Regions from separate parts of the Syntrophomonas sp. UBA5494 genome, predicted to be linked through region 1. Evidence: riboswitches for the same ligand, from Rfam matches in the RefSeq annotation. Region 1 holds a riboswitch; each other region holds the start of a gene.

Region 1 (2,203 bases):
TGGCGCCCATTTGTTACAAGATGAAGTAGAGGGAGTCCATCATTATGGCTTCAGTTTACTCTGGACTGAATATTATTGGGGAACGGGTTCTGCTGTTTGATCTGCACCCATTAGCCTGGATACTTATGAACAAGTATGATTAAATTATGCTAACCAACCCTTTTCAAAAAGCACCGGGAGCACTTGGCAAACGAAAAGACGTCAGAGCAATGGGGAGGCGGCAAACATGGATAAAAAGGAGTTGACTGAGTACAGGGAGGTTGTTGCTTTTGATCAAGGCCAGGTTAAACCGAGCCTGGAACCCCTGGTTACGGAGAGATACCTTAAGATAAAGCTCAATGGTGAGGAAGTGGTCAGATTGGCTTCTTCACCTCATGCCGGACGGGAACTGGCTGCCGGGTATCTTATCAGTGAAGGGATCATAGAACCATCCGGCCAATTATTGAGTTTAACCGAGTCGAAGGACGATGGGGTAGATATTGTCATCGAGGGGCAGCCCGGAAATTATACTGAATCGATTAAAACCATCAATACCTGCATAGGTCGGGGCTATGGGGTATTAAAGCCCTTGATGAAGCAGCCCCCGGGTCAGGGCCTTTTTACACCCGGGCAATTACTGGCGATAATCAGCGAACTGGATGAGAAATCATATACTTTCAAAAAGACCGGCGGAGTTCACAGTGCCGGATTGGGCGGGCCAGAGGGTTTGATCAAACGCTTCGAGGATATCGGCCGGCATAACGCAGTGGACAAGGTGTTCGGCTATGCTTTTCTAAACAAGATTCCACTCCATGATAAGTGTCTGGTTTTAAGCGGGCGGGTGGCTTTTGAAATCCTTCAGAAGGCTGCCTACAACCGGATACCCTTTATCCTGTCACGATCGGCTCCAACCCTCTTAACGGTTGATCGGGCCAGGGAGCTGGGTATCACCGTGGTCGGCTTTGCTCGCGGCGAACGCTTCAATGTTTACAGTCATCCGGAACGGGTCTGTTTTGGCTAGCTTCTCACCAAGGGATGACAGGAACTTCAGGGGGGAGGAGCCCCATCCTTTTTGCTTGGGAAATAATTATCCCTAGCAGGAGTTTTAAGAAAAATGTCTAATATACAGGTAATAGAGAAAACGCCCCAGTTTTAATTTTAAATTTAATACTTAATACTCCGAGTTGCTGAGCCTAAAGCAAATGCTATGGCTCCTCAACCGTTGGGTAGGCCGGGAAACAGGCCTGCCTCCCGTGCTTGGAAAGGAGTTAGTCTTCAATATTAATATTGAAGGCTGGTGTTTGTCGGATCATGGTCAGAATTAAGTGTCTTTTTCTGATCTTTAAGCGGGCAAATGCAAAAACCTCCTGTTTCTAAAGCAGGAGGTTTTTTGTGTTTATATCTGTCCAAAAAACGAAAGGGGTGAAGGTTTTGGAAATGGTAACTATTGTGATGAACGGAAAGGAGGTTCAGGTTCCGGCAGGAAGCACTATTTTGCAGGCTGCGGATATGGTTGGGATTGATATACCACGGTTTTGTTATGATCCCGATTTGAGTCCGCTGGGGGCATGCCGCATGTGCGTAGTCGAAGTGAAAGGCAATCGTCTATTGCCCGCGGCGTGTGTTACTCCGGTTTACCCGGGGATGGAAGTAGACACCGAATCAGAATCAGTGGTTGAAGCCCGTAAAACCATACTGGAATTGTTGGTGGCCAACCATCCCTTGGATTGTATGACCTGCGAAAAAATGGGGGATTGCAAGCTGGCTGAATACTGTTATCGCTATGGCGTTAAAGAGAGCAGTTTTGCCGGGGAAAGGCACCACTACGCTGTTGATGCCAGCAATCCTTTTATTGTCAGGGACCTGAACAAATGTATCCTGTGCGGCGCTTGCGTTCGCGCCTGTGAGGAGATGACTGGTCAGGACAACCTGTCTTTCCTGTATCGGGGCTTTGACCGCAAAGCCACTACTGCTGCGGATGTGGATTATATCGAATCAGACTGTGTTTTCTGCGGGCAGTGCGTGGCCGTGTGCCCGACCGGGGCTTTAACCGAGAAGAGTATGGCCGGTCAGGGACGGCGCTGGGAATATGAACGGATCAGAACCACCTGCCCGTTCTGCGGTACCGGATGCAACTTTGACCTGGCGCTTAAAGACGGTAAAATACATGGCGTACTATCCAGCCCCGAAAGCACCGTAAACGGGCGTATGTTGTGCGTTAAAG
Region 2 (2,203 bases), on a different contig from region 1:
GCAAATCTTAACCGTAGTTAACGAGTAATATGTTACATCCCCGTTTATCAATATTAAGCGGGGATTTATTTTCGCTCACTATCAGTTTACTTAAATATAGCGAACCAGCTCTAACCGCCTTTTATCATTGGCTGATTCGTGCCATTTTTTCCGCATATGCATTTAGATGATTAAAATTTATGTTGAGGCATTACCAGCCCTTGCAACGTTGCGTATCCTCCTCATGTATGATTCAGTGGGGATTACGCTTGCCTGCCGTCAAGGGCGAAACGCCCCTCCCCTCCATCTCGGGAGGGTTTGTTGTTGTTAGCATATATAATGTTTGGTTATATATAATATTATTAGAAGGAATATAAATTTATATGCAGAACTATAATAGTTGGTGCAATGAATTCATTTTTCCGCTTATAAACAAAATGCTTTTATTAAGCTGAAATGTTTTCATTATTCCAGCCGCTAAGATAACGGTATTAAAGGAGGTGAGAAAGTGCTTTCAAGTGCAGGGTTTATGTCAACCACAAAGCGTTTAATGTGACATGCTTCATATGAACCGGTGGTTCGTTTTGTTTCAAACTACAGTGCCAAAAATGGAGAATTAAACCAATGGGAGCCTTTCTCAACCTATCCGCTATGCCGGTATGACTGCTTTCCATTCTAATACCAGCTACTGGCCCGGTTGAAGGTGATGAATCCATATAGCCTTTCAGGAATTTGCTCTCCTATGTTCACTGTTGAAACAGTACTGCTTTAACCCTGTATACTCGCATAATAGTCAAAATTTAATATGTCTTACGCTGACTCCAGAGCTGATTCCCCTAAAGCGACAGCCATTGGGGATTTAGCCGCGGTAAATCTGGAAACGGTTTTATCTCCCTTGCTTGGAAAAGAGTCATCTACCGGAACAGTTTTCTCAGTCTCCAAGATCTGATTATGAAGGTTATGAGTCCTGAGGCAAACTGCTACTTCATTCTTGGCTTTTCAGGCAAGGAGGAAGCCGCACCAAACTGCGGCTTTATGGTCAGTGTACATCCTGTGACCAGCCTCCTGATTAAAGTTAGGAGGTTTTCGTTTTAGGGCGGACACCTTAAAAAGTTTGGTCAGGACCGCATAGCAAGATTCGCAGGCTTAATAATTTTAGTGACAAGCTAGTCCAAATGTAATCTAGAATCTCACAATGGCAGTAATCATCATTCCTTTGCATCGCAATGATTTGAATGGGGGGAAGAGAATGAACGGCAAAATAACCCGCCGTCAGTTTATAAAAAGAGGCGGAGCTACGGTTGCAGCTGCAAGTTTAGGGTCGGCTTTGGGTTTTAATCTCATTGTTTCTGCAGCGGTAATCAAAGAACTGCGCACAAAAAATGTTAGTCCGGTACCAACTGTTTGTCCTTATTGCGGTTCTGGATGCGGTCTGGTAGTTTATGCGGAAAAAAAGGATGATAAATTTGTTAAGTTATTGAGCGTGGTTGGAGACCCTGATAATCCGGTTAATGAAGGATGCGCCTGTCCCAAAGGTTCAGCCATGTTTAATCTGAGAGAAATATATGAACCTGAAACCGGAAAGCAGATCATCAATCCCAGGAGGGTAGCAAAGCCTTTATACAGGGCTCCTGGATCAGAGAAATGGGAAGAAAAAGAGTGGGATTGGATTTTGGATGAAATCGCCCAGCGGATCAAGCAGACCCGCGATGAGAGTTTCATTCACAAAGAGACATTGTCTGATGGAAGTGAAGTAATCGTTAACCGGACCGAAAAAATAGCCTCAATTGGAGGATCAGCCCTGGACAATGAGGAATGCTATCTACTATCCAAGATGATGCGCTCGCTGGGTGTAGTTTACCTGGAAACTCAGGCCCGGCTCTGCCATTCACCATCTGTGGGCGGCCTGGCTCCTTCCTTCGGACGAGGAGTGATGACCAACTCCATGATTGACATGAAAAATACCAACTGTGCTTTAATCATGGGCAGCAACTTGGCCGAAAACCATCCCATCGGTATGAAATGGCTGAACAAGGGGCGTTTTGATCCTAAACGCCAGACCAAAATAATCAGTGTAGATCCCCGTTTCACACGAACTGCCGCAGTGGCCGATCTTTATTGTCCTATGCGTTCTGGCACCGATATCGCCTTCCTGGGCGGCATGATCAAGTATATTCTGGACAACGAGCTCTATCACCATGATTATGTGGTCAATTATACCAAT
Region 3 (2,203 bases), on a different contig from region 1:
ATCCACACTACCTGTAGAGCCGATTCGGACCCGAAGCGATCCCACTGGAAAGTACCCTGAGGAACTCGATAGACATGCTTTGCCTTGATGGCCTTCAAATCTGCCAGGTTGGAATCTTCCATCAGGGCTTTATAAGCGCTGGCCTGGTTCAGGCCGCCTATCACGATATAATCAGGATCTAGCTTGAGCAGCTGCTCAGGGGTGATCTCTTTGTTCATACCCTGAAATAGTTCAGCAGTTGCAAGCTTCCCACCGCCCATGTTGATCCACTCTTCCTGCATGGTTCCCGATCCGCCGGTAGAATAAGCTGTCTTGCCGGCCTGCCCGTCAAGATAATAAACCGTTGGTTTATCTTCAGCTCTGACATCGGCCAGGCGATCCTGGACAAGTTTGATATTGCCATCCAGGTAGCTTACATAAGCCTGAGCCCGGGTGACCGCATTTCCGCCGAGTGCTTCACCGGTCTTCAGAACCGATTCCTTAAGAGCCTGGTAATTATTGAACATCATGTACATAGTTGTCAGACCCGCATTGCGGAAAGCCTCAGCGTCATTAGCGTTGGCGGTGATTACCAGGTCCGGCTTCAAGGCCAGCAGTTCTTCGGCGTTTACCGTGGAACCGCTGCCAAAGCCCGGTTTCTCTTTGATAGCAGGATTTACGTACTGCATCCAGGTAAAGCTCTCAGTCTTGAGAATATTGAAATAGGCAGGCTGTTTGGCTGTTGCGCCAAGAGTTATCATGATCTGGTTGCTGGAAGGCCAGCAGTTGGCTACGGTATTGACCTCGGCGGGCAGTTTCACTTCAACCCCGGCCATATCCACTATTGAGCGCTGGGGAGCGGTTGAGGCGGGTTGAGGCGCCTTGCCGCAGCCTGCGGCCATCGTCATCACAGCGATGACTAACATCATAGAAACGAACCATTTTCTCCTCATTTATGTACCCCCAATCGAAATTATATTTCATCAAAAAGATAGGCATGCGCCATAAGAACACATGCCTATCTTATTGATAAACGGTTATAATGGCCTTCTTCTCAAACACGGAAAGCTTGCCGATTTCCCAACAAACTCATCGGTTTTGGCCCATGGGCTCAGCCTTTAGGAACCAAAACTCGAAGTCCCAGATATTCTATTCGATTGGTACCCGCATTGCATAATTTGTCAGAAGTATAAGCTAATCACTCTGGATAACTAAATAACTAACAAAATTCTACCATATTCTCGCCAAGTTAACATGAGAAACCTAAATGTAGGAATTTCATGTATTTCCCGGGCTGCTGAAATGCGTAATGCGAATAATTCCGGCCTGGGCCGACTAAACATTCAGGGGTTTAGGCTCCCACCACATTATATAAGTTTTGGTTTCGATGCGGAAAGTGCAGCTGCCGTCAGGATTATCAAGCAGCCATTTATCGACATTGCTGCGGAAAATGTGCTCGTTCTCGGGCGGAAATTCGCATAATACCCTGAGATCATCGTAGGCTTCGAGCCGCGACCCATAACTGCCAGTAAAACCATCTGTGACTACCTTTAGTGATGGATCGATACCCAGGTCGTAGAGGATATTGAAGGTGAGGTTATAACCCAGCATGCGGTTCATGGGGGGCAGTGGCTTCACCTCTTCAGATGCTCCGATAAACAAGCTGTCCCGAGCATGTTTGAGGCTGGGGCTTTGAGCGAAACTCAGTACGAATACATATTTCCTGGCTGCCCCATTTAGCTTGACGAGATCGTGTAAACCCGCTGATCGGGAGGCGATAACCACATCATGCTGTTCCAGATTGTCCCCGATAATAGCATCATCCCAGTTAAGCAAGCGGGTATACAAATTGTCCACTCCGGCCAGCCGGGCGTTGCCTTCGCATACTTCCAGCATCTGTGGAGCGACATCCAGCGCTGTAACCCGGGCGACTTTCTGGGCTACCGGGATTGCCAACCTTCCCGGACCGCATCCTATATCGAGAACCGTGTCTTCGGGTTCCAGAATAAAAGTCTCCACCTGGCTTTTGGTATATTCCTTCTCCAACTGAACCATCTTGTTGTACATGACTGCGGTCTGGCCCCACATTTTTGCGGGGTCGCTGTTCATTCGTTCATATGCCGGACCGAAGCTTAGCTTCTGCAGTGCTTCCCAGTTAACAAGTCCCTTCATAATAAATCCCGCTCCCTTATTTTTAAAAACTAACTTCTACAAAAAATTACAT
Region 4 (2,203 bases), on a different contig from region 1:
GGTACAGCCGGCCCCTTGCAGCCAGATTACCGGGGGCGCACCTGCTTCAGCCGCCTCGGTAAGTAGTGGTGCCAGCAATGGCGTCATTGATATCGCTGCCGCACTTCCGGCACAAAGACGTATAAAATCACGTCTGCTTAGTTTGGTAGGCATTTACCTATTCCCCCCGAAACAAATTTTGTGAATAAGCTGCCATATAATCCCAATCACTATTTTTCTCTCTAATCTAGCTTGGCTTTAAAAGTGCTGCTTTCCCACCTCCTCTAACAACCATTGGTTCCATTGATCTATTCCTTCACCAGTGCGACCTGAAACTCGAAAAACTTTAACCATAGGATTTACCAGTTGCAGGTCCCTGCTGAAAGCATCCATGTCAAAATCTGTATATGGCAAAAGGTCTATTTTATTGAGTACCACTGCCCTGGCCTGGTTGAAAACCAGGGGATATTTTAATACTTTGTCATGACCCTCGGTGGTACTCAAAACCACGACCTTAAAATGTTCGCCCAGGTCAAACTCGGCCGGGCATACCAGATTGCCTACATTTTCTATAAATAACAGTTGGATGGGATGATGGGCCAGGCGGCGCCAGGCCTTTTCCACCATGCTTGCATCCAGATGGCAGGTACCCTCGGTATTGATCTGCACCACTTCCACGCCCTTGTTTTCAATGCGCATGGCATCCTGATCAGTGTACAGATCGCCTTCGATTACGCCCAGCCTGATGCGCCCTTTGATACCTTCAATGGTTTTTTCCAACAGGGTGGTCTTTCCCGAACCGGGCGAACTCATCAAATTGACCACCAACATTCCGGCCTCTTTGAAGATGCGGCGGTTCTTTGCGGCCAGCATATCATTAGCTCCCAAAATATTGGTTTCCATACGAATTTGAGCCATTTCTCATTAATCCCCTTCGTAGAATTCGATAAATAATTCCCGTCCGGTAAGCATCTGAGTGTCACTGCTCCCGCAGTAAGGGCAGAAAAGCCGGGACGGCATCTCAGCAACGTATTGTTGCTGACATTGCTGGCACTGACAACAGATCTCCCTTTCTTCGATCAGCAATTCCGCATCTTTAAACAGCTCTTCTTGAGCCAGGGTTTCAAAAGCGAAGCTGAGGCTATGCGGCAGGGCCATGGAAAGCTTGCCGACAACCAGTTTGATACGGCTTATTTGTGTGATCTGGTTTTTGTCTGCGCTGTTGCGGATCAAATCCATCATCCCCGCTATTAAAGACAATTCGTGCATATGTGCTCCTTCAGGCCGATTACGATTACACGAAAAAAACAACTAAAAACCCGGACTCGTAGAGAGGCCGGGTAATTAAACACAAAAAGCTAAGCAGGCGCATTATAGCGCTAACGTCTGCCGTACCAAGACATCTCCTACTCACAATACGGGAAGGCATAATCGTTTCCAATTATACCCCGGCCAATTAACCATAGCTTTGCGAAAGCCTTAGGTCTGTTGGCTTGGAGAATTATTTAATTGTAATTCATAAAATGATGTTAACTATCTATTCTAATTCATCTATTCTAATTTATATATTCTACCTGCTAAATATTTTTCCTGCAATAGAGCGTTGCAATTTAATAACAAAGGTTTCGGTTGCATTCAGGCAAGTAAATCAGTTGTAAACCTTGGCTGCGGGTGTAAAGATGGACATGGGAAACACCTCGCCCAGTCAAAATAAAACCATGAAGCGTTTCGGTTTCATCCCGTTACAACTTCATGGTTTTTTAATGACTTTAATCTGATAAGACTATTTCCAGTATCTCCCCTTAACGAGGAAAATTAAATTTAAACACCTTTGACCAGGGTAAAAGTGCTTATTATGCCATCATGTTCAGCGGAAAAAAGATAGTGCCCTCGTGCTGATAAAAAGAATTTGGCCTGACCTAGATGGTCTGTCTTTTGCCGCCTCGGGTATTCCCGACCACCGGCGCCGGCATAGGTGGCCTTTATTTCAACACCCGCCAGAGGCTGGCCATTTGTTGATAACTGCACCTCATAATATTCGCCGATGCGGGCATGGCTGTATCCGCTGGGTACGATCTCCACAGGCAGACCTACGGCCTCAATGTGATGATGATGGTGATGACCAATTTCAACCAGGATTTTGGCATACAATTGCTTGTTTCCAGACTGCTGGACGATCACCTGAATCAGTCCGTCAGCTTCCTGCCCGGGGTGAAGCATATAC

Evidence for each region. A riboswitch is a leader RNA that binds a small molecule or an ion and turns the genes downstream of it on or off. The one in region 1 is predicted to bind molybdenum cofactor.
Region 2: another riboswitch for molybdenum cofactor. It lies ahead of fdnG (formate dehydrogenase-N subunit alpha); the one in region 1 lies ahead of B3W37_RS02600 (molybdopterin-dependent oxidoreductase).
Region 3: another riboswitch for molybdenum cofactor. It lies ahead of B3W37_RS12445 (ABC transporter substrate-binding protein); the one in region 1 lies ahead of B3W37_RS02600 (molybdopterin-dependent oxidoreductase).
Region 4: another riboswitch for molybdenum cofactor. It lies ahead of hypA (hydrogenase maturation nickel metallochaperone HypA); the one in region 1 lies ahead of B3W37_RS02600 (molybdopterin-dependent oxidoreductase).

The regions. Positions count from the first base shown of each region.
Region 1 is NZ_DIPG01000023.1:5,630-7,832, reverse strand. Features, by position in the region: gene fdhD (formate dehydrogenase accessory sulfurtransferase FdhD) at 227-1,000, shown strand; molybdenum cofactor riboswitch at 1,145-1,263, shown strand; partial or broken gene B3W37_RS02600 (molybdopterin-dependent oxidoreductase) at 1,411-2,203, shown strand, end outside.
Region 2 is NZ_DIPG01000015.1:30,062-32,264, forward strand. Features, by position in the region: molybdenum cofactor riboswitch at 787-905, shown strand; partial or broken gene fdnG (formate dehydrogenase-N subunit alpha) at 1,229-2,203, shown strand, end outside.
Region 3 is NZ_DIPG01000111.1:35,386-37,588, reverse strand. Features, by position in the region: gene B3W37_RS12445 (ABC transporter substrate-binding protein) at 1-932, opposite strand, end outside; molybdenum cofactor riboswitch at 1,011-1,129, opposite strand; gene B3W37_RS12440 (class I SAM-dependent methyltransferase) at 1,315-2,151, opposite strand.
Region 4 is NZ_DIPG01000147.1:10,168-12,370, reverse strand. Features, by position in the region: gene B3W37_RS16480 (hydrogenase small subunit) at 1-153, opposite strand, end outside; gene hypB (hydrogenase nickel incorporation protein HypB) at 238-897, opposite strand; gene hypA (hydrogenase maturation nickel metallochaperone HypA) at 904-1,248, opposite strand; molybdenum cofactor riboswitch at 1,367-1,490, opposite strand; gene B3W37_RS16465 (CooT family nickel-binding protein) at 1,801-2,203, opposite strand, start outside.